3 regions of the Roseateles aquae genome follow, and region 3 is predicted to be linked to each of the others. Evidence: predicted binding sites of a transcription regulator. Region 3 holds the regulator's gene; each other region holds the start of a gene.
What was found. Region 3 encodes sigma-54, which starts transcription at its own class of promoters, with help from an activator protein. Its sites were predicted from a motif close to TGGCANGNAANCTGCTTT; they were not measured.
Positions count from the first base shown of each region.

Region 1: a site for sigma-54 is predicted at 4,081-4,098, ahead of RQP53_RS21950 (PEP-CTERM sorting domain-containing protein). Genes of this name have one in related genera too.
Region 2: a site for sigma-54 is predicted at 1,596-1,613, ahead of RQP53_RS03120 (PEP-CTERM sorting domain-containing protein). Genes of this name have one in related genera too.

Region 1 covers NZ_JAVXZY010000012.1:6,487-14,524, reverse strand. Annotated here, with positions in the region: gene RQP53_RS21965 (acyl-CoA dehydrogenase family protein) at 1-583, shown strand, start outside; gene RQP53_RS21960 (GGDEF domain-containing protein) at 801-2,291, shown strand; gene RQP53_RS21955 (tetratricopeptide repeat-containing sulfotransferase family protein) at 2,295-3,824, opposite strand; gene RQP53_RS21950 (PEP-CTERM sorting domain-containing protein) at 4,158-4,922, shown strand; gene prsT (XrtA/PEP-CTERM system TPR-repeat protein PrsT) at 5,024-7,786, shown strand; gene RQP53_RS21940 (DUF2805 domain-containing protein) at 7,889-8,038, shown strand, end outside.
Region 2 covers NZ_JAVXZY010000001.1:720,341-728,378, forward strand. Annotated here, with positions in the region: gene RQP53_RS03115 (glycoside hydrolase family 13 protein) at 1-744, shown strand, start outside; gene RQP53_RS03120 (PEP-CTERM sorting domain-containing protein) at 854-1,534, opposite strand; gene RQP53_RS03125 (6-phosphofructokinase) at 1,782-2,996, shown strand; gene RQP53_RS03130 (GGDEF domain-containing protein) at 3,050-4,654, shown strand; gene RQP53_RS03135 (cation:proton antiporter) at 4,723-5,922, opposite strand; gene malQ (4-alpha-glucanotransferase) at 6,009-7,523, opposite strand; gene glgX (glycogen debranching protein GlgX) at 7,554-8,038, opposite strand, start outside.
Region 3 covers NZ_JAVXZY010000003.1:67,244-75,281, forward strand. Annotated here, with positions in the region: gene RQP53_RS09125 (thiol:disulfide interchange protein DsbA/DsbL) at 1-168, shown strand, start outside; gene lptA (lipopolysaccharide transport periplasmic protein LptA) at 307-927, shown strand; gene lptB (LPS export ABC transporter ATP-binding protein) at 924-1,700, shown strand; gene RQP53_RS09140 (RNA polymerase factor sigma-54) at 1,713-3,224, shown strand; gene RQP53_RS09145 (LysR family transcriptional regulator) at 3,238-4,191, shown strand; gene RQP53_RS09150 (aminoglycoside phosphotransferase family protein) at 4,207-5,244, opposite strand; gene RQP53_RS09155 (LPS-assembly protein LptD) at 5,453-7,828, shown strand; gene RQP53_RS09160 (peptidylprolyl isomerase) at 7,830-8,038, shown strand, end outside.

The sequences.
Region 1 (8,038 bases), on a different contig from region 3:
GCACGGCCATATGGAGATCGAACTGAAGAACGTGCGCGTGCCGGCTTCCAACGTCCTGCTGGGTGAAGGGCGTGGCTTCGAGATCGCGCAGGGCCGGCTCGGCCCCGGGCGCATCCACCACTGCATGCGTTCGATCGGCGCCGCCGAGCGGGCGCTGGAGTTGATGTGCGAGCGCGCGATCAAGCGGGTCGCCTTTGGCAAGACGATTGCCCAGCAGACCGTTACCCAGGAGCGCATCGCCGAGGCCCGCTGCATGATCGAACAGGCCCGCCTGCTGACGCTGAAGGCGGCTTACATGATGGACACCGTCGGCAACAAGGTCGCCAAGGCCGAGATTGCGATGATCAAGATCGTGGCGCCGAATATGGCGCTGAAGGTGATCGACTGGGCCATGCAGGTCTATGGCGGTGCCGGCGTGTCCGACGACACGCCGCTGGCGCTGATGTGGGCGCATCAGCGCACGCTGCGTTTTGCCGACGGCCCGGATGAAGTCCACCGCAACTCACTGGCCAAGCTGGAACTGGCCCGGCATATGAAGCTGGATCCGAACAAGATCGCGATGCCGGTGACCCGCGGCGCCTGAACCGACACCAGCCCGAGGCACCTAGGGTTTACGCGATCACTCTTTAGGGGGATAAGGGCATCTGATACTGGACGACTGATAGGGTGGCGCCCTCGCCGCCGGCAGCTTTGAATTTTGGTGACGCATTGCACACGGTGATGCGCCGACACGGGCTTGCAGGCATGGCGTCTCACGCTCGGCGAGGCCACACTCGCGAGCCAATGTTCCGGAGTTGAGGATGTTTCGCTCGAACGCGCTGCGCCGGTGGCCCCAGGTGGCCATGGGCGCGGTTTTTATTGTCCAGGTCTTGCTGCTGCTGCAGTCGTTCTACGGCAAGAACGACGGCGAGGCCCTCGCATGGTTGAGCGCGGCGGGCCTGGTGCTCAGCCTGCTGCTGGGCGGCCTGGCCTGGATCGCCATGGCGCAGGCTCGTGAGCTGGCGCAGCGCGCCCGCGACCAGCTGGACGAAGCGATTGACGCGCTGCCCGCCAGTGTCGAGATCTTTGACGAACGCGACCGGATGATTGCCTTCAACCACCGCCTGGTCGAGATCTATCCCCATATGCTGCGCGAGTTCGAACGCGGCGCCAGTTTCGAAGAGTTGGTGCGTGCTTCGCTGGCACGCGGTGGTATTCCTGAGGCCCAGGGGCGGGAAGAGGCTTGGATCGCCGAGCGCAAGACGGTGCGCGGCCAGCAGCGTGAGGCCCTGCTGCAGCGGGTGCACGACAACAAATGGCTGCGCATTTATGAGCGCCGCATGCCCGGCGGCGGCATCGTCGGCGTGCGCATGGACGTCAGCGATCTGGTCCACGAACAGCAACGCCTGGCCGCCAGCCAGGCCCATCTGCAGGCGCTGATCCACGCCGCCACCAACGCCATCGTCACCCTCGACACCTCGGGCCATATGCTCGAGGTCAACCCGGCCTGCCAGCATCTGTTCGGCTTCAGCGCCCAGGAAATGCAGGGCGCGCACCTGAGCATGCTGATAGGCAACGCCCAGACCACCGCCGAGCAACTGCAGCCGGAAGCCCTGCTGGGCAGGCAGCGGGAGTTCAGCGCCCGACATCGCGAGGGCCATGAGCTGACGGTGCAGATGAATGTGGCCGAGGTGAAGACGGCCACCACCCATTTGTTCGTCTGCATCATCACCGACTTCAGCGACCGCAAGCGCCAGGAAATGCGGCTGCGCGAGGCCAATGCGCTGCTGGCGCGCCAATCCACCACCGATGGCCTGACTGGCGTCGGCAATCGCCGCCTGTTCGACCAGTTGCTGATCCAGGAATGGCAACGCAGTGCGCGCACCGGCAAGCCGCTGGCGCTCTTGCTGGTCGACATCGATCACTTCAAGCAATACAACGACCACTACGGCCATGTGGCCGGCGATGACTGCCTGCGGCGCGTCGCCAGCCTGCTCAGCGCCTGTGTCGGGCGCAGCATCGAATCGGTCTGCCGCTACGGCGGTGAAGAGTTTGTCGTGCTGCTCGTCGACACCGAGCTGGAAGGCGCCAAGGTGGTCGCGCAGCGCTGCCTGGACAGCCTGCGCCTGGCCGCCATCGCCCACGCCGCCTCTCCGGTGCGTCCTTGGGTCAGCCTGAGCATTGGCGTTGCCGCCTGCGTGGCCGATGTGCAGCAGCGGCCGCAAACGCTGGTGCAGGACGCTGACGCGGCGCTCTACCAGGCCAAACAGGCAGGCCGTGCGCGCATGGTGTTCGGGCCGCTGAGCGCCTGAAGATCAAAAGGCCTCGTAATCAAAGGCCTTGACGAAAGGCGTCAGCAAGGCCTCGATGTGTTTGAACTCGCTGCCAAAGTGGCGCCAGCGCGCCACCGAGGAGCTGTACAGCGGCTGCGCGACCTGGGCTCGGCTGGGGCTGGCGATCGATTTCTTCGCTGCCCGCTCATGGAAGCTGGCCACCGCCGGGTCCCAGTCCAGACCCAGGAAATCGAACACGCGGCGGAAGGTGGCCTCGAAGTCGGCAATCGTGTCCTCATAGCGGAACTCGATATAGCTGGGCGCCATCAACTCGCGCACATGCATCCACCAGCCCATCACCTGGGCATAGAGCTCGGCCGTGCTGGTCCAGCCCAGCAGGTGGACGGTCGCCGGCGATGGCGCCATCAGCTGCATGAAGCAGCTCAGGCACACGTCGCGCGGGTCGCGCATCACAAAGACGATGCGCGCATCGGGGAATACACAGCTGATCAGGCCCAGATCGACGGTATTGAGCGTGAACTTGTCGACAAAGCCGTCGGTCTGCAGATCCGGGCCCAGCCGGTCGCGGGCCCGTTGCCAGTAGAACGCCCGTAAATGCTGAATGCCGTCCAGATCGAGTCGGCGCAGTTTGTCGGCCGTGCTCGCCGGTCCGGGCTGCAGGCGATGCAACTCGCGATGCATGGCCGCGACGAAATCGGCCTCATCCGCCACATGCAGACGCGGGTGGGCGTCGAGCACTTCTTGTGTCAGCGTTGTGCCGGAGCGGAAGAAGCCGATCAGAAACACGGGCGCCGGCGCTTCGGCGGCAAATGCAGCGCCCTTCCAGCGCTGCAGCAGTTCCCGATCAAACCCGAGCCGGTGGCTCTTGATCATCATCGGCAGCAGATTCACCGGATGACGCTGGTACTCGGGCAGACTCTGGCTGGCCTTGGTCGAGGCATGCAGATGGGGAAAAACCTGGTCAAAACGGCCCTGCTTGTCGAGTACCCGGGCCAACTCCTTGTGGGCGCGAAAGGCCTCGCGCGGCGCCAGGCCCCGCGCTAACAGGGCCTGCAGGCGTTGGGCGGCCAGCTCGCCTTGGCCGCCATCGGCTTCGACACTGGCCAGCAGTACCTGCAACATCTGATTGTCCGGCTGCAGCCTGACGGCGCGTTGCGCGGCATCGAGTGCTTCGGTCTTCTTGTTCAACTGAGCTGCCGCAACGGCCAGCAGCTGCAGCCCGCGCGCGTCTTCCGGCGCCAGCTTCACGGCGGCATCGCAGAGCTGATGGGACGAGATGAAATCACCGAATTGCTGCAGTTGCTGGACGATCTCCAGCACATAGCCAATCTGGCCATCATCTTCGGCCAGATCCAGCAGATCGCCGCCGGCCTCGTTCAACAGCGCCAGCCCCTCATGCAGGCGCCCCAGCGTGCACAGGCTTTGGCCCAGTCCCGCGCGGGCCTGGATGTCATCGGGATCCGCGCTCAACGCCTGCTCGAAAGCCGAGGCCGCCTGTTCATACTGCTGAGCTTGGAATGCCTGGATGGCACGTTGCAAAGGGCTGTTCATGGCAATCCTAGAAATTGGCAAATCCCGCCGGCGCCGGGGTGGGAGCCCAGTCGGCGCGCGGCATTACAACATAGCGCCCCGCGCCACAGGAACTTGAGCGCTGCTTAAATCCGACGGTATGCCTCCCGCGCTGTCGGCTTTCTTTACAACCCTGTCACAACGCTGTCTTGAGTTGCGATATATCTCCAATGATTGCTTTCTAAGTCGTTGAAATTGAAAAGATTTTTGATACCCCCCCAAGAACGTGGGACGCCCTTGGCATGGAAGCTGCTCTACTGCTTACAGTTCCCAGGCGGGGACTCGCTTTCGGTTTAATCAACATAGGTGAGTGACATGATCAAGAAGACACAAATCGCGCTGAGCGTGGCCCTGCTGGCCGCCGGCGCTGCCCACGCTGGCAGCTTCAACAACGGCGGCTTCGAGTCGGGCGACCTGACCGGCTGGACCACTGGCGCTGGCTACTGGAACACCGCCAATATGGCCGACCTGACCCCGGCCAACTATCTGCCCGGTGGCGCCTACTACAACGCCGCCTACGGCGTGCACGACATCACCAACGTCGGTGGCGTTGATGCCATTACCGGCCTGAGCACCGTCCGTTACGGCAACCACGCCGTGCGTACCAACAACGCTGTCAACAACTACAGCGTTTCGCTGATCCAACAGAAGGTCACGAACTACTCCGGTACGTCGATCAACTTCTCGTGGGCTGCCGTTCTGCAGGCTTCGCACGGCGCGACCGATTCCGACAACTTCACCATCACGCTGACCGACAACACCACCAACTCGGTGCTGACGACGATCTCGTACAACTCGGCCACCAACGGCGCGATCTTCAGCCAGACCGGCAGCTGGTTCTACACCAAGTGGATCGACGAGACCATCAACGTCACCGCTGGTCACGACTACACGCTGAGCCTGCTGGCTGCTGACTGCCCCTACGGCGGCCACGCTGGTTACGTCTACCTGGACGGCTTCGGTACCGTCTCCGGCGGCCCTGGCGACACCACCCTGCCTGAGCCCGCATCGCTGGCCCTGGTCGGTCTGGCACTGGCCGGCGTTGGCCTGAGCCGCCGCCGCAAGGCCAAGGCAGCCTGAGCTGGCTTGTAAGATGAAGGCGCCTCCCGGGGCGCCTTTTTTACGCCGGGCCCGCGAATAGCGGGCCTTTGTCCTTGTGGCCTTCGCTCATGGAATCGCCCATGCCTCAGACACTCCGCAGCACCCAAACCGCCCACCGTCTGCCACGCCATGCCGGCCGCCTCAGCCTGCTGAGCCTGGCGCTGCTGCTGGCCTGCAGCAAGCCAGATCACTTCGCTCAGGGCCAGCAGAGCTTGAGCAAGGGCGAATACGCCACAGCCGTGGTGGAGCTGAAGAATGCCGCCCAAGCCCAGCCCGATTCGCTCGAGGTACGCATCGCCCTCGCGGACGCGCTGGAGCGCACCGGCGACACGCTGGGTGCCGAGCACCAGCTGCGCCAGGCGCTGAAGAGCACGCCCAAGGACGAACTGGTACCGCGCATCGCGTTGCTGATGCTGGACCGCATGGATGTGGCCAAGCTTGACCAGGAGTTTCACGATCGCAAGCTGAGCACGCCGGCGGCCAATAGCGAATTGCACGCGGTGCTGGCCTTGGGTCATCTGGCCCTGCAGCACCCGGACAAGGCGCGCGAGGAGCTGAAAGACGTCACGCCTTCGCCCACCGCGTCCTTGGCCAAGGCCCAGTTGCTGCTGGCCGATGGCCAGCGCGAAAAGGCCCTGGCTGAGCTGGAAGCCGTGAACGCACAAGGGCCCGCCAACTGGTGGGTCTTGCGCGCGACCAGCCGCGTCCAGTCCTCGCTGGGCCAGCGGGAACAAGCTTTGAAGACCATTCAGAAGGCGCATGAGGCGGCCCCCTGGAACCGCGGCCTGATCGGTGAATACGGCGAGGCCTTGCTCAACGCCGGCCGCATCGAGGAAGCGACGGCTCAACGCGACAAGCTGCGCAAGCAGGCTCCTGGCTATTTCTGGACCCAGTATCTGAACGCGGCACTGATGGCGCGGGCCGGGCGCTACGAAGAGGCCCACGCGTCGGCGCTGAAGGTACTTGCGGGTGTACCTGACCACCTACCGGCGACGCTGATTGCCGCCTCTGCCGAGCTGCAGAAGGGCGAGACGCTGATGGCCGAAAAGCGCTTGCTGTCGATCGGCAAAAAGCACCCGAACTCCATTCAGCGCATCCAGTTGCTGGCCCAGTCGTACTTGCGCAGCGGCCGCCTGAACGACGCGAATGACATGATTCGCAATGGTCTGGCGCTCGATGCCGAGAACAAGCAGCTGCTGTCGCTGAAGGCCGATGTTGCCTTGCAGCGCCGCGACGCCCGTTTGGCCACACAGGCCTTGGAAGCCCTGTTGAAGAGCGACCCCAAAGACGCCTACAGCCTGCTGCGCATGGCCGAGTTGCAGGGCGGCAAATCCGAAGCCACCCTCGGACTGCTGCAGCGCGCCGCCGAGGCCACGACCGACCAAGGCCTGCAGGACCGCATCATCGCCACCGTGTTGCGCCTGGGGAAACCTGCAGAGGCCCGCAAGTTTGCCGAGGACATGGTCAAGGCACAGCCTGAGCAAGCACAAACGCGGCTGTCCCTGGCTGCAGTGCTGCGCGCCCAGGGTGATGCGGATGGTGCGCGCAAGCAGGTTCAAACCGTGCTCGACAAGAACCCTGCCTACGCACCTGCGCTATCGGCGCTGGAGTTGCTGGCAAGCAATGAAGCACAGCGCGCCGAGTTGCTGACTCGCTATGCGCAAGCCGTCAAGACCAAGGGCAGCCCGGCGCAGACATTCATGGCCTATGCGGCCCAACTCGAACGCGCCGGACAAACGGACCCGTCGCCGCTGAGCGTGCTTGAGCAAGGGCTGAGCCAGTTCCCCGACGACATCCAGTTGCGAGACACGGTTGTCGAAGCCTATCTGCTGGCGGGCAAGCCCGAGAAGGCCATCAGCACCGCGGAATCGGGCGCGTCCGCCAACAACGCGCCAGCCACTGCCGTTGCCTTGCTGGCCACTACCTACCAGCGTCTGGGCAAGCAAAGCCCGGCGCTGGAGGCATGGCGCAAAGCCGTGGCTGCCAGCCCCTTGCGCAATGACTGGAAGCTGCAATTGGCCGAGATGGAGGCCGGCGCCAACCGCCACAACGAGGCTGCCTCGCTGCTGCGCAGCCTGTTGACCAGCCATCCGACCGACGCCCGCGCCTACCGCGCGCTGGCACTCCTGGTGGCCAAAGACAAGCCCAGCGAGGCCATCAGTGTGGCCAAGCAAATGGGCCAGCAGGAAAAGCTGAAGAATGAGGCGCTGTTGCTCGAAGGTGAGGTGCTGCTGCGCCAAGGCAAGTTGGACGACGCGTTGAAGCAATACAGCGAAGCCGTCAAGGCTGGTGCGATACCGGCCGCGGCCATTGCACGCATCAGCGTCCTGGATCAAGCCAAACGTCAGCCCGCCGCGGAGAGTGAACTCGCGACCCTGCTGCGCAATCTGCCCAAGCATCCTGGCGTGCTGCAATTTGCAGCCCAGCGTGCCATGGCCAACGGCCAAGTCGAGGCCAGCCTTGACTACTGGAAGCGCGCTGTCGAGTTGGCACCTAACAACGGGGCGCTGCTCAACGACTATGCATGGGCGCTGGTGCAGAGCAAAAAGCCCGGCGCCGTCGAGGTCGCGCAACAGGCCGTCGCGATGACGGGCAATCATCCCAATGCGATGGACACCCTGGCCCTGGCCCTGGCTCAAGCCGGCAAACAGGAAGCCGCCACCAAGCTGCTGCGCAGCGCCTTCAATCTGGCCCCAACGGTGCCCAGCATCCGCCTGCATCTGGCCAGTGCGCTCAATGCCAGCGGCGACAAGGCCGGTGCCGCTGAATTGATCAAGAACCTGCGCCCCGAGCAGCTCAATGCCGACGACAAAGCCGCGCTGAGCAGGCTGCGCGGCGCCTGAAGCCGCACCGCTTGCACGACAGCAGCCGGCCACTCCACGCCAAGTGACCGGCTGACTTCTTCACGGCTGGCGCATGTGCGGCCGCCTGACCGACAATCAGGCATGGCCAAACCCATTCCCCGCCTCAGCCCCGACGAGATTCAGCGCGTCATCGCCACCGCCTTTGCCGACAGCCCGCCCTACCACCGCGTGCTGATGGAGCATGGCCTGGGGCAGGGCGAACTGGTGCAGCTGCTCAAGCGTGAACTGAGC
Region 2 (8,038 bases), on a different contig from region 3:
CGCGGCCAGCAAGCCCCTGATGGCTACCGCGGCAGCATGCCCAGCATGATGGACTTTCCGCTCCATGGCCGGCTGCGCGAGGCGCTGATCGAGCCCGATGGCGGTGGCTTCGGCCAGGGCCTGGGCAAGCTGTACGAGGCGATGATGGACGACCGCCTTTACCCCGAGCCTGACCGGATGGTGCTATTCGGAGGCAATCACGACACCAACCGGATCTTCTCGGCGCTGGGCCAGGACCCAGCCTTGATGCGCATGGCCGCGGCCGTGATCGCAACAACGCGACGCACGCCGCAGTTCTTCTACGGCACCGAACTGCTGATGACGAGCCCGATCGAGCGCGACGACGGCGCGGTGCGCGCCGACTTCCCCGGCGGCTGGGCCGGCGATGCCGTCAATGGCTTCAGCGGCCAAGGTCTGAGCAGCGAGCAGGCCGGCTTCCAGGACTTTCTGCGCCACCTGCTCAACTGGCGCAAGCACAGCCCGGCCATCCACCAAGGCCGTCTGCTGCACTTCAATCCGCAGGACGGCTGCTATGTCTACTTCCGCATCGCGCCCGAGCAGACGCTGATGGTGGTGCTGAACAAGAACAACATCGCCAAGCACCTGGACAGCCGCCGCTTCGCCGAGGCACTGCCCGCCGGCAGCCAGGGCATCGACATCATCAGCGGCGCCCAGCAGCGTTTGGACGAGCTCATCGAGGTGCCGGCCCGCGCCGTGCTGATGATAGAGATCAAGCCACGCTGAGTGCGCCACCTAAAGGGCGCCACATGAGGTGCGCCACCAACGCGACGTCCAGAATGAGAAAAGGAGCCCGAAGGCTCCTTTCCCACTCCACCCTCTGACGTCAGGGTATTCAGACTTCCCGGCGGCGGCGGGCCAAGGCGCCAACAACGCCCAAACCAGCCAGCAACAGGGCGTAGGTCTGGGGTTCCGGCACCGGCGTCGCCACAAAGCTCAGCTTCAGCTCATTCTGCGGCTGGCCAATGACTGAGGCGAAGCTGCCACCACTGGCGGACAGGCTCAACACGCCGCCACTGAAGCTCAGGCTGCTGAAGGCGCCGACCGGTGCGCTGCTGCTACCGGCGTAGAAGCCGCTGGTAAAGCCAGGTGAGGCTGTGGTGATCGTGCGCCCCAGCGTGCCGCCAAAGCTGACCGCCGGGCCACCATCCACGGACAGCTGGCCGGACGCCGAGGCCGAGGTGCTGCCACCGACTTCGTTGAAGACCAAATTGCCGAGGAAGCCGGAAAAGCCACCGCTCAGCGCAAAGCCAGGCTTGGCCAGAACCGTGAACGAGGGCAGGTTGAAGTTGGCATTCGCAGCAGCGCCACCAATGCTGACCACTTGCACCGAACTGGGCACTTGCCAGGCGAAGCCCACCACGTCTCCGCTCGAGCTGAACGAGTAGGCCGGGGCTCCAAACACCGTGCTGGCATCGAAGTCCAGCACATAGGCGCCGAAGTCAATCGTGTCGGCATGAGCGGCTAGGCTGGCCACAAGGCCCAAGGTGGCCAAAAAAGTCGATTTCAGTTTCATGGGTGCTCCTGGTACTGCATTCGGGGCATGGCCAAAGAGGCATGAACCGCCACTTCGGTCAATAGCATGAAGCGTGACAGACTGCACGAATCGCGTCCATCCCCAAATTGTGTGCCTTCGTTTCAGACGGTGCGATCGGCGCGCAAATTGAAACCGCATTGCGACGATCGCCTGTGGTGCAATAGTCAGGCAGCGGCCACACTCGTGTCGCCGAAGCGTTTCGCACAAGCTCATGAGGAAACAGCCGATGGCCTCTGGAAAGATTCTTGTCGCCCAGGGAGGCGGCCCGACCGCCGTGATCAACCAGTCCTTGGTGGGCGTGGTGCTCGAGGCGCGCCGGCACAAGGGCGTCGAGCTGGTCTATGGTGCCCGCCACGGGGTGCGCGGCATCATCAATGAGGACTTCGTGGACCTCACCCAGGAAACCAGCCACAACCTGGAACTGGTGGCCGGCACGCCGGCCTCGGCCTTGGGCTCGACCCGCGACAAGCCTGATCTCGCCTACTGCCAGCAGATCTTCAAGGTGCTGCAAGCGCATGAGATCGGGCATTTCTTCTACATCGGCGGCAATGACTCCTCGGACACGGTGCGCATCGTCAGCGAGCAGGCGCGCGAGGCCGGCTATCCGCTGCGCTGCATCCACATCCCGAAAACGATCGACAACGATCTGGTCGGCAACGACCACACGCCCGGCTTCCCATCGGCCGCACGGTTTGTCGCCCAGGCCTTTGCCGGCGCCAATCTGGACAACGCCGCCCTGCCCGGCGTCTATGTCGGTGTCGTCATGGGCCGTCACGCCGGCTTCCTGACCGCAGCCTCCGCGCTGGGCAAGAAGTTCGATGACGATGGCCCGCACCTGATCTACCTGCCCGAACGCGTGTTCGAGCTGGAGCGCTTCCTCGCCGATGTGAAGGCCATGTACGCCCGCCATGGGCGCTGCGTGATCGCCGTGTCCGAGGGCATCCACGATGCGTCCGGCCAAGCGATTGCCGCTCAGTTGGCCAAGGATCTGGAACACGACGCCCATGGCAATGTGCAGCTCTCCGGCTCCGGCGCGCTGGCTGATCTGCTTTGCGAGGAAATCAAGAACAAGCTCGGCATCAAGCGTGTGCGTGGCGACACCTTTGGCTATCTGCAGCGCTCCTTTGTCGGCTGTGTCTCGGATGTTGATCAGCGCGAGGCCCGCGAGGTTGGCGAGAAGGCGGTGCAGTTCGCGATGTGGGGCGACCGTGATGGCTCGGTGGCCATCAAGCGCAATGGTTTCTACTCGGTCGACTACGAGCTGCTGCCGCTGGAAGCCGTCGCCGGCAAGACCCGTGTGATGGAGGATGAGTTCATCAGCCCCAGCGGCACCGATGTCACCGATGCCTTCCGCCTGTATTTGCGCCCGCTGCTGGGCTCGGGCATGCCGGACGCCTTCCGGCTGCGCCCGGCGCCGGTCGCCAAGCGGCTGCAACGCTGAATCCGCGCGGCCCGCCCGCGCCCACTCGCTGTTCGCAATCGTTGTTGTTTCCGATGTTTGACGCTGTACCGCCCCTGCCCACCGACATCCTGCGCCAGGCCGCGCGCCTGGCCGACGAGGGCCAGGGCCATGCAGCGGTGGAGCTTGCCGAGCAGGTGCTGGCGCTGGGTCAGCGCAGTGGCGATGAGCTCTTGCAGGCCCAGGCCATGCAGTGCCTGTCCAGCTGCGAGCTGCGTCTGCTGGGTGGCTACCGCCGCGCCTGCGAGCTGGCCCAGCGTGCTGCGATGCTGTACGAGCGCCATGACGATGTCGCCGGCGAGGCCTTGGCCCTGGCTGACCACGCGATTGCCGCGACGCGCCTGGGCCAATACGAAGATGCCGTCGAGAGCGCGCTGCTTGCCGTGCGACTGACGCAGCCGTTGGGTCCCTGCAAGCATCAGGTGATTGCCCAGCATGCCTTAGGCGTGGCCACCTACAGCGGGCGCAACTATGCCGCCGCCGAAGAGGCCTACCAGCAGGCGGTCACGATTGCCCTGCTTTGCCAGCCGCCGCTGAGCACCTATGAGCTGCACATCAATACCGCGCTGGTCGCGGTGGCCGACTTTGCCGCCGATCGCCAGCAGGTCGGCAGCAGCCAGGCCCTTGGCAGGCTGCAGCAGCAGCTCACGCAAGCCAAGCTCACCCGCGAAAGCACCCGCGACAGCATGGCGCCCGGCAGCCTGCATGCGCTGCAGATCAAGTCCGAGATGGCGCACTGCCTCTTGCAATGCTGGCTCGGCGAGCACGAGGCCGCCGCACGCGGGCTGCATCATCTGCGCCTGCTGGCGGCCGAGCTGGCCCAGCCCTGGGCCAATGCGGCCACGCACTGGTGCGCCGCCGAGCTGAGCCTGGCACAAGGCGACTGGCCGGCGGCCGAGGCCGCGGCGGAACGCATGACGGTGACCGCCGAACAAGCTCGCCACGAAGGCCTGATCCAGCTGGGCTACGCGCTGCAAAGCCATCTTTGCGAGGCACAGGGCAAGTACCGCGAGGCGCTGGCGGCCTTGAGGGCCTTGTCGCGCCACGAGCAGGAAAGCCGGCGGCAGAACCTGCAAAGCCGCGCCCACGTGATCGATTGGCAGCTGCAGCTGCGCCAGAACCGCCGCGATGTCCAACACCTGGAGCGGCGCTCGCAGCAGATGGAACAGCTGGCCATGAAGGACACGCTGACCGGCCTGCCCAATCGCCGCCATTTCGAGCAGCATCTGCGCCTGCTGCTGCTGGGCGAGCACGCCATCGCGCCCTGCCTGGCGCTGATCGACGTGGACCACTTCAAGCAGGTCAATGACGGGTTCTCGCACGGCGTCGGCGACGCGGTGCTGCGCACCCTGGCCCAGCTGCTGCGTGAACATCTGCGCGAGCAGGACCTGCCGGCGCGGCTGGCCGGCGACGAGTTCGTGCTGCTGCTGGTCGATGTGGGGCTGGCGCAGGCCCAGCAGATCTGCGGCCGGCTTCAGGCCAGCGTGCAAGCCCATGACTGGCAGGCCATCGCACCGGGCTTGCGCGTCAGCATCAGCCTGGGTCTGGCCCAGTGGCAGCCCGGCGAATCGCTGGAGCAATGGCTGGAGCGCAGCGACGCGGCGATGTATAGCGTCAAGCGGGCACGCCGCCCGGGCTGAGCCGGCCAGCCCGCCGCTAGGCCTGGCTGGCGCTTGCCACGGCCCACGCTGGCTGATGCAGACCGTGCTTATGCGCTCTTGTGTATCAGCGCCTTGATACGCGCCAGCTTGGGCGCCACCACCGGCACCGTCAGCATGGTGCTGGCCACGGCCATCAAGAGCAGCGCGGTGAAGGTCTCGCTGGTGATGATCTGCTTGTCCAGCAGGATGTTGGCGAAGATGATCATGATCAGCGCCTTGGTCTGCAGCAGCCAGCCGATGATGGAAGCCTCACCCGGCTGCCAGCCCAGGATGCGCCCGGCCAGATGGATGCCCATCAGCTTGCCCGCCACCGAGGCCAGCAGCAAGGCGGCGGCCGCGATGAACACGGCCGAGCCGCCCAGGTTCCAGTTGGTGCGCAGCCCCGTGCTGAGGAAGAACACCGGCATCACGACCAGGAGCACATGGTGGCGCAACAGGTCCATCTGCGCCTGATCGAACCAGTCGGCATCGAGCACAGCGCCGGCCAGGAAGGCGCCCACCATGAAATGCAGGCCCGACCAATCGGCGCCAAGGGCACACAGGGCCAGCCAGATCAGGCCGGCATACCAACGATCGCGCGCCGGTATCGCCTGCATCAGCCGCCGCATCGCCCAGGTCAGCGCGGCGAAGGCGATCAGAAACACCAGCTGCTTGCCGACCCGCTGCCAGTCCATCAGGATCAGCGCCAGCACGCCCCAGATCGCCACATCGTCGACGCTGGCGTAGCGCAGGATGCGCTGGCCTATGGGCTGGCGCAGGATCTCCAGCTTCTCCATCAAGAGGATCAGGATGGGCAGCGCCGTCACCGCGCAGGACATGCCCACGCCGAGCACGAACTGCCAGGACAGCGCCCTTGGCCCCATCCAACCGGGCACAGCCACCATGCCCAGCGCCGCCACGCACCCGAAAGCCAACGGCATGCCCAGCGCCAGGCCGGCGGTGATGCCGCTCTCGACGCGGTGCTTCCAGGCCTGTTTCAGGTCCAGCTCGATGCCGGCAATCCAGACGAACAGCATCACCGCCCACCAGGCAATGCCGTTGAGCGACTGCACCACCGACGGGTTGAAGACGAACTGGTAGTAGTCGGGAAAGGCCTTGCCCAACACGCCGGGGCCCAGCAGGATGCCGGTGATGATCTGCACCACCACCAGCGGCGCGAAATAGTCGGTGCCACCGAGCCGCCACACCAGGTAGGGCACGGTGAAAATGATCGTCATCGCGATCAGAAAAATCTCGGTCGTGTTCATCGCCGCATGATGACCCAGCCTGGCCGGCCCGGCGAGCGGAGAGGCCCGGGGTCGGGAACGCCGGGTTTCATGCTAAGAAAGCGGTTTCAAGGCAGGCACATCAGGCCGACATCGGCCCGGCCGCTGGCCGCGGTAATCAGGCCCAGCACACGCCCATGTTCAGGCGTCAGCATGTCCCAGCGCAGGCGCCAGGCCCAGTTGCCGCCGAGCACGCCGGGCACGTTCATGCGGTGTTCCCCGCCCAGGCCCAGCACGTCCTGCATCGGGAAGACCGCCATATTGGCCACGGAGTTGCAGCAGGCGCGGATCATGGCCCAGTGCACATCGTGCGCGCCGCAGGCCAGGTAGGCGCCGGCGAAGGCCCGCTCGCGAGCGCTGGCCTTGTGCCACCAGCCCAGCACCGTGTCGTTGTCGTGCGTGCCGGTGTAGGCCACGGCGGCGCGCGGCCACATCTGGGGCAGGAACTCGTGCTGGCCGTCACCGCCGAAGCCGAACTGCAGGATCTTCATGCCAGGGAAGCCACAGGCGTCGCGCAGCGCGTGAACATCGTCGGTGATGAAGCCCAGGTCCTCGGCCACGATGGGCAGCGGGCCCAGGGCCTTCTCGATGGCGTCGAACAGCGCCTTACCGGGACCGCTGCGCCAGACGCCTTGCTTGGCATCGGGGCTGCTGCCGGGGATCTCGTAGTAGCCGGCGAAGCCACGGAAGTGATCGATGCGGAAGACATCGGCGCTGCTGAGCGCCCGGCGCACGCGGGCGGTCCACCAGGCATAGTCCTCGGTGGCCATGCGGTCCCAGCGGTACAGCGGATTGCCCCAGCGCTGGCCGTCGGCCGACATCGCATCGGGCGGCACGCCGGCCACCGTGACGGTCTGGAACTGCTCGTCCAGATCGTAAAGATCGGGGCGTGACCAGCAGTCGGCGCTGTCATGGGCGACGAAGATCGGCAGATCGCCCATGATGCGCACGCCCCGCGCATTGGCATAGGTCTTCAGGCCGGCCACCTGCCAGTCGAAGCACCACTGGACGAAGCACCAGAAGGCGATCTCGGCGGCGTGCTCTTGGCGGGCGGCGGCCAGGGCAGCGGGCTCGCGGCGTGCCAGGTCTTGCGGCCACTGCCACCAGGGCTGCCCACCCAGCGGGTTGCGGATGGCCATGAAGAGGGCATAGTCGTCGAGCCAGTCGGACTGACTGGCGCACCAGGCGGCGAAGTCGGCCTGCTCCGAGGTACTGGCCTTGGCTCGGAAGCCGGCCTCGGCGATGCGCAGCTGCTGCTCGCGCCAGGGCAGCACGCGGCCGTAGTCCACGCGGCAGGCATCGAAGCCGTCCGCCGGCAGCTGCGTCGCGCTCATCCAGCCTTTGGCTACCAGGGGCTCGAACGCCACCATCCACGGGCTGCCCGCGAAGGCCGAGACGCCCTGGTAGGGGCTGTCACCGGGGCCGATCGGCGTCGAGGGCAGCCACTGCCAGAGGCCCTGGCCGGCCGACTGCAGCCAGTCCACATAGCGATAGGCATCGGGGCCAAAGTCGCCCATGCCATGCGGGCCGGGCAGCGAGGTGATGTGCAGCAGCACACCGGCAGTGCGTTGATTGAGGTCCATAGCGGGAAGTCTCTTACAAAAGCTGAAAACTCAGAGCGACTGCAGCAGCCAGAGGCTGTGGGCCGGCACGCACCAGCCCTCATCACCGGCGCGAACGGATGCCGCCTGCCCGGTGGGGGCGCTGCTGTCGAGCAGGCCCTGCCACTGCCAGCCGGCTGCCACGGCCGGCGCCTGGAAGCGGCGCTCCACGCCGTCCGGGTTGAACAGCAACAGGAGCTTGTCAGACGCAGCCGAGCTGCCATGGGCCGGACGGATCAGGCAGGCCAGTGCGCCGTCCTCGCCATGGTGCCAGTCCTGCACCTGCATCTCGTGGCCGGCGGGCGTCAGCCAGGTCAGACAGGCCAGGCCGACCGCGCCCTGCCCCGCCGTGGCGAACCACTGCTCGTGGCGCAACAGCGCATGGCTGCGCCGCAGGGTCGCCACATGGCCGACGAAGGCCTGCAGATCGTCGCGCCCTTGGCTCCAATCCAGCCAACCCAGCGGGTTGTCCTGGCAGTAGGCGTTGTTATTGCCTT
Region 3 (8,038 bases):
TCGGAAGACTACCGGATCGACGGTGTGCCGGCACTGGGCGTGGCGGGCCGTTTCTTGACCTCGCCGGCGATGTCCTCGGCCGGCCTGCGCATCAGCGAAGTTGAATCCGGCAAGCGCGCGCTGCAGGTGGTCGACACGCTGATTCAGCGCATTCGCAAGGGCGGCTGATCGCCGGGCAGGGCGCCAGCCGGATCGGGGAAAGGCGCCCTTCTTCACATGGCAATGGAAGATGGTGGCGTGGCCCCCTGTTCGGCGGGTCTCGCCGGCACTTTGGCATGGCAGAATGGCCTGCAAGAACTGTGCCGTATGAAATCCAACCAGACCCTTCTCCCCACGCTAGCGCTGCTGGCCTGCCTGTTGCTGGCCATGCCGGCGCATGCCGAGCGCGCTGATGCGCAGAAGCCGCTCAACATCAGCTCCGACAAGGGCGGGCGGGTCGATGTGGTCAAGCAGCGTACCGAGTTCAACGGCAACGTCATCCTCAGCAAGGGCACCATGCTGCTGAAGGCCGAACGGCTGGATGTCCGCGAGGCCAGTGACGGCTTCTTCCAGGCCTACGCCAGCGGCGAGGCGGGCAAGCCGGTCAGCTTCCGTCAGGCCCGAGATGTTCCAGGTGAGGCCATCGAGGGCCATGCCGAACAGCTCGAGTACGACACCCGCTCCGACACCATCCGCTTTGTTGGCAATGCGGTCGTGCGCCGCACGCGCAGCGGAGCGGTGGCCGATGAAGTCACCGGCGCCGTCATCCTCTACGACAACCGCACCGAGGTGTTCAGCGTCGAGGGCGGCCAGACCTCGCCGCACCCGAACGGCCGGGTGCGCGTGGTGCTGATGCCGCGTGGCGCCTCGGCGCCCGAGGCCGCGGCCAGCGCACCGCCGCTGACGCTGCAGCCCAGCACCGTGCTGCAGCCGCGCAAGCCCTCATGAACAGCCAGGTGCCAGCGCTGGAGGCGGGCGCGCGCAGCCGCCTGGAGGCCGAGGGCCTGCAGAAGCACTACGGCATGCGCCGCGTCGTCAAGGACGTGCACCTGGATGTGCACAGCGGCGAGGTGGTCGGCCTCTTGGGCCCGAATGGCGCCGGCAAGACGACCAGCTTCTACATGATCGTCGGGCTGGTGCGTGCCGATGCCGGCGAGATCCGCATCGATGGTCAGCCGGTGCAGCGCCTGCCTATTCACCAGCGTGCGCGGCTCGGCCTGAGCTATCTGCCGCAGGAAGCGTCGATCTTTCGCAAGCTCAATGTCGAGGAAAACATCCGCGCCGTGCTGGAGCTGCAGCTCGATGAGCAGGGCCGGGCCTGGCCCAATGCCCGTGTCGATGAGGCGCTGGAACAGCTGCTGCAGGACCTCAGCATCGAGAAGCTGCGCGACAGCCCGGCGCCGGCCTTGTCAGGCGGTGAACGTCGGCGTGTCGAGATCGCCCGTGCACTGGCCACGCAGCCGCGCTTCATCCTGCTGGACGAGCCCTTTGCCGGTGTCGACCCGATCGCGGTGCTGGAGATCCAGCGCATCATCGGTTTCCTGAAGGCGCGCGGCATCGGCGTGCTGATCACCGATCACAACGTCCGCGAGACGCTGGGCATTTGCGACCGCGCCTACATCATCAGCGAGGGCACGGTGTTGGCCGAAGGCCGGCCGGCCGAGATCGTCGACAACCCCGATGTGCGCAAGGTCTACCTGGGCGAACACTTCCGCATGTAGGCGGCTCGGACGATGAAGCCCTCACTGCAGGTACGCCTTTCCCAGCATCTGTCGCTGACGCCGCAGCTGCAACAGTCGATCCGCCTGCTGCAGCTCTCCACGCTGGAGCTGCATCAGGAAGTCGAGCAGATGCTGGCGCAGAACCCGCTGCTGGAGACCGACGAGGAATTCGCCGAGGCGCCGCAGCTGGAGCCGGCCGAGCGCTTGTCGGCCAGTCAGCGCGACGAGGCGGCCAGCAGCGCCGAGGCGGCCGGCGATGGCGAGGCGGTGGCCGAGATCCGTGCCGATGACTTCGGCACGACCGAGCGCGAAGACTGGGAAAACGGCACCGAGGGCGACGACTTCGACGGCATCCGCGAACTGCCCAGCAACAGCGGCGGTACTGCGCCCGATGACGACAGCGATTACAGCGACCGTGAATCGGCCGAGATCAGCCTGCAGGAGCATCTGAACGCGCAGATGGCCGGCATGGGCTTGAGCGACGAGGACCGTGCGGCGCTGCATGTGCTGATCGAATCGTTGAACGAGGATGGCTATCTCGAAGACAGCCTGGAAGAGATTGCGGCGGCGCTGTCGGCTGGCGCCGAGGCTGAGCAGGCCGAGGAGCTGCTCAGCCTGCTGCGCTGCGCACTGAAGTGGCTGCAGAGCATGGAGCCCGCTGGTGTGGGCGCCCGCGATCTTTCGGAATGCCTGGTCTTGCAGCTGCGGGCGCTGCCGCGCAGCCAGGCCCAGGTGGTCGCCATCCTGATCTGCAAGCAGCATCTGGAGCTGCTGGCCAAGCGTGACAGCCGCAAGCTGATGGCCCTGACCGGCGCCGACGAGGCGCTGCTGCGCGAGGCGCAGGCGCTGATCGGGCGGCTGGAGCCCAAGCCGGGCCGCCGCTTCGCGCGCAATGTGGCGCAGGCGGTGGTGCCCGATGTGATCGTGCAGAAGGCCGGCCGCGGCTTTCGGGTGATGATCAATCCGGATGTGGCGCCCAAGCTGCGCATCAACGAGCTCTATGCCCAGGCGCTGCGCGCCACCCGCGGTGGTGTCAGCAATTCGCCGCTGGGCACGCAGTTGCAGGAGGCGCGCTGGTTCATCAAGAATATCCAGCAGCGCTTTGACACCATATTGCGCGTCTCCGAGGCCATCGTCGATCGTCAGCGCGGTTTCTTTACCCATGGCGAGCTGGCGATGAAACCGCTGGTGCTGCGCGAGATTGCCGATGAGCTCGGCTTGCATGAATCGACGATTTCGCGGGTGACCACGGCCAAGTACATGGCCACGCCCTGGGGTACGTTCGAGCTGAAGTATTTCTTTGGCTCGGGCCTGAATACCGAGTCGGGCGGCAATGCATCCAGCACGGCGGTGCGGGCCTTGATCAAGCAGTTCGTCGCGGCCGAGGACGCCAAGAAGCCGCTGTCGGACAGCCAGCTCTCGAGCATGCTGGAAGAGCAGGGCATCCAGGTGGCGCGGCGCACGGTGGCCAAGTACCGCGAGGCGCTGAAGATCGCGCCGGCCAATCTGCGCAAGACGATCTGAAGGGAGCCTTCTGATGGACCAGCTGCGGGCCATGCGCACCTTTGCGCGAGTGATTGACGAGGGCAGTTTTGCTGGCGCCGCCCGCGCGCTGGATCTGGCGCCAGCGGTTGTGACCCGTTTGGTCGCGGAGCTGGAAGAGCATCTGGGAGCGCGGCTGCTCAATCGCACGACACGCAAGCTGGCCCTGACCGATGTCGGCGAAGCCTACCTGGAGCGGGCGCGGCGCATCATTGCCGATGTCGAGGAGGCCGAGGCCTTGGCGTCGGCGTCAACCAATGACCCGCGCGGCCATCTGCGCGTGCTGGTGCCACCCGCCATTGCCGTGCATCAGCTCTCCAAGCACCTGCCGCGCTTTCGCCAGCAGTACCCGCACATCACCCTCGAGCTGCATGCGCCGGGTCCGGTGGCGACGATGGACGAGGCCTTCGACATCACCATCCTCAGTTCTCGCCACCCGCTCGAAGGCGACTTCGTGGCCCGGCGTCTGGCGCGTACCGAGGTCATCATGTGCGCCTCGCCAGACTACCTGGATCGATGCGGGCGCCCGGCGCACCCACGAGACCTCAGGGGGCATGACTCGATCCGGCCCTCGATCCCCGAGTTGCAGCGCGGCATCGTCTTTGTTCGTGGCGGACTGGGCGAAGGCACGGTTCACGAGACCTTCAGCGGTGTGCCCGATCGGGCGGTGTTGAGCACCTCATCGATCGACACCAATTACGCGGCGACCTTGCATGGCCTGGGCATCGCCGGCCTGCCGACCTTTGTGATCGGCGACGCGCTGCTGGAAGGGGCGCTGGAGCGCGTGCTACCGGAGTGGCGCCTGTTCAGCTTCACGATCTGGGCCACGATGCCGACCCGCAAGTTCATGCCGGCGCGAACGCGCGCCTTCCTGGAGTTTTTGCTGCAGGTCTTTGGCGGCGAAGACCACGACCCCTGGCTCTTGGCGGCTGGTTGTGTGACGCGCTGAATGCGCGCTCGCGCTTCAGCGCAGATTGAAGCCGGTCTGCACCAGCGAGCCGCGCAGCTTCTCCAGCAGCCGGGTCAGTGGCGAGAGTTCGATATAGCGGGTGCTGACCTTGATTGCGTAGGCGAAGAAGCGCGGCAGGTCCTCCGCATAGCGGGGCTTGCCATCGCGGTGCTTGAGCCGGCAGTAGATGCCCAGCACCTTCAGATGGCGCTGCAGGCCGGTCCATTCGAGCTGGCGCCAGAACTCACCGAAATCGTCGCCCACCGGCAGGCCCAGCTTGCGCGCCTGCTCCCAGTAGCGAATCGCCCAGTCCAGCTCGCGTTCCTCATCCCAGGAGATGAAGGCATCGCGCAGCAGCGAGACCAGGTCGTAGCTGATCGGGCCGCAGACGGCATCCTGGAAGTCGAGGATGCCGGGACCATCGGCGCAGACCATCAGATTGCGCGGCATGAAGTCGCGGTGCATGGCCAGCTGAGGCTGACTCAGCATGTTTGTCACCAGCAGATCGCAGGTGCGCTGCCACCACTGCAGCTCGACACCGTCCCAGCGCTGGCCGTGCTCGCGCTCGACACACCAGTCGATGAAGATCTGCAGCTCACGGCGCACAAAGGCCTCGTCGTAGACCGGCAACTGGGACGCATCGGCGCGCGACTGCCACTGCAGCAGCGCCGCGATGGCGGCGCGCATCAGCCGGTCGGCCTCGACCGGGCTGGCCTGCTGCAAGGCCTGCAGATAGGTCTGCCGGCCAAGGTCCTCAATCAGGGCAAAACCCTGTTCGGCGTCGGCGGCCAGCACGGCTGGCGCATGCAAATCGCAGGCCTGCAGCTGCGCGGCGACGGCAAGAAAGGGCTTGAGCTGATTGGGCTGCGCCGGGTCGTCCATGATGATGCGACTGCCCTGCTCGGACTGGCAGCGCAGATAGCGGCGCGAGCTGGCGTCGTTATTGGCCAGCTCAAGGCTGCTGGCGTCAAGTCCGTGCAGATTGACCAGGCTGCTGAACCAAGTCTGGAAGCGGGCGGCGCGAGCCGGGTCGGCCCATTCGATGGCGGTCATATCAGCCTATGTGGGTTGGCAGGCCAGGCGTCCCTTGGCAGGGCGGGCGCTATGCGGATCGTGATGGCCCATGGCCTCATGGATAATGAATTCTACAAAGCGCCAGTCCGTCCCGGGCCCTGGTGCCCGAACCCGCTCCGACGCCGTGCCGCGCCCCACACTCCCTTCTTACTCATTGCCCCGTCCTGCTGCTGTGCGATTGACGCTGTTGGCTGCACTCTTGGGCGCAGCGTTGGGCGCCGAGGCGCAGCTTGGCGGCCCGCCAACAGACAGTGTGGCGCAGAAGCTGCGGCCTACTCGCCAGCTGTCGCTCACACGTCGCCAGGGTGAGCAGGCCGCGATGATCATCAGTGCCGAGCACCTGAGCAGCCGAGTCGATCAGGAAACCGAGGCCAGTGGCCAGGCGGAACTGCGGATGGGGGATACCCTGTTGCGTGCCGAGCGCCTGCGTTATGTTCCCGCCCGTGATCTGGCCAGCGCCGAGGGTGGGGTCGAGATCAGCCGCAACGGCAACACCGTGCGTGGCCCCAGCCTTCAGCTCTTTGTTGAGCGATTTGAGGGGGAACTGCTCCAGCCGAACTACTTCTTCGCCCAGACCGGTGGCTCGGGCCATGCGACACGGTTGCGTTTTCTCGGCGAGTCTCGTTTGCTGGCCGAGCAGGCGACGTACTCGACTTGCCCGGTCGACGAGCAAGAGACGCAGCCGGCCTGGCAGCTCAAGGCCAGCAGCCTGCGCATGGACTTCGAGGCCAATGAAGGCGTGGCCAAGGACGCGGTGCTGCAGTTCTATGGCGTGCCCATCCTGGCCACGTCCGAGCTTAGCTTTCCTTTGGGCGACGCTCGCAAGTCCGGGCTGCTGCCGATCAATATCGGCACGTCCAGCCGGAGCGGCTTGGAAATCGGCATGCCCTACTACTGGAATATTGCGCCGCAGCGGGACGCAACCTTCATGCCGTTTTGGATGACCGGCCGAGGCTATGGCGTCGACAGCGAGTTCCGCTACCTTGAGCCCAGCCATGAGGGGCAATTCAATCTGGCCTGGCTGGCACATGACCGTGTGGTCGGGCGCAGCCGCTGGGATTTGAGTGTTGAACACCGTGGCAGCCTTGGTGAGCGCTGGCATTACGAGTTTCAGGCGGAGCGAGTCTCCGATGACGACTACTGGAAAGACCTCAGCAATCGGGTCAAGTCCAAGACGCCGCGGCTTTTGTCGAGCAATCTGAACCTGGGGCGCGAGGACAGCTACAGCTGGGGTGATGCGCAGTGGTACGCCCGCGTGCAGCGCTGGCAGGCGCTGGAGGGCTCGGTGCTTGAGGATCAGTTCATCTCGCCCTATCAGCGCTCGCCGCAGCTTGGGCTGCGCCTGAACAGCCGTGCCGACGATCTTGTGCTGGGGGGCTTCCGGCCCTGGGGGCGGCGCACCCGCCTGGAGGGGGGCATGGAGCTGGAGTACAACCGCTTTGATCTGCCTGGCGGCATGCTCACACGGCAACCGACGGCTGCGCAATCAGGCGCCGTCGATCCCACCGGCCAGCGTCTGCATTTGCTGGCGCACCTAAGCCTGCCCATGGGCAGTGCGGCGTGGTGGCTGATTCCACGCTTGTCGGTCAATGCGGCGAGCTATCGATTGGACCAGCCCGTCTTCGATGGCCGTTACACAGCCGCGCGCAGCATTCCGACCTTCAGCCTCGATCACGGTTGGGTATTCGAGCGCACAACGAGCCTGTTCGGCCAGTCCATGCTGCAAAGCCTGGAGCCTCGGGCGCTCTATGTGAATACGCCGTACCGCGCGCAGAACAGCTTCCCGATGTTCGATACCGCGGCCAAGGACTTCAACTTTGATTCGATCTACGCCGAGAACCAGTTTTCCGGCGTCGATCGTGTCTCCGATGCCCATCAACTGACGCTGGGCGCGACCTCGCGCTGGCTGAATGCGAACAGCGGCGAAGAGTTGCTGCGTCTGGGCATGGTGCAGCGCATGCTGCTGCGCGACCAGAGCATCACGGCAGACGGACAACCATCAACGCAGCGGGTTTCCGATCTGCTGCTGCTGGGAAGCGCCCACCTGAACTCGCATTGGTGGACCGATGCTGCGATCGAATACAACCCGCAGAGCCGTCGTACCGTTCGTTCCTTGCTGGCCGCCCGCTATTCGCCGGGGCCGTTCCGTACCATCAGCGTTGATTACCGCCTGGCGCGTGGGCAGAGCGAGCAGGTCGGCGTGGCATGGCAATGGCCGCTGTTCGGTGCAGCGGCGCGGCCGGATCGACGCGGCAGCAGTTCGGCCTCCTGCTCCGGCGCCTGGTACACGGCCGGTCGCTTACAGTACAGCCTGCTGGACAGGCGCTTGGCCGATTCGGTGCTGGGTGTCGAATACGATGCAGGATGCTGGATTCTGCGCGTTGGCGCTGAACGTACCTCGACCGGCCGCTTTGAATCCAATACACGGGCCTTGTTGCAGATCGAGTTCGTCGGACTGGCTGCACTGGGTCCGAATGCGCTGCGGACCTTGAAAGACAATATCCCCGGTTATCGTCCGCTGAGCTCTGACCGCTCGGCAAGCTCAAATGCCTCTTATGACTGATATGTCGATTCGTTGCCTGACCCTGGCCTGTGTGGCCCTCCTGTCGAGCTTTGCTGCGCAGGCACAGAACAAGGCCAGCCAACTGCGCCCCGGCGACCACATCGCCGTGGTCGTGAATCAGGACGTGGTTGCCGCCAGTGAAATTGCCCAGCGTACCGACCGACTGCGCGAAGAGGCCAAGCGCCGTGGCGAGGCGCTTCCCGATGTCGA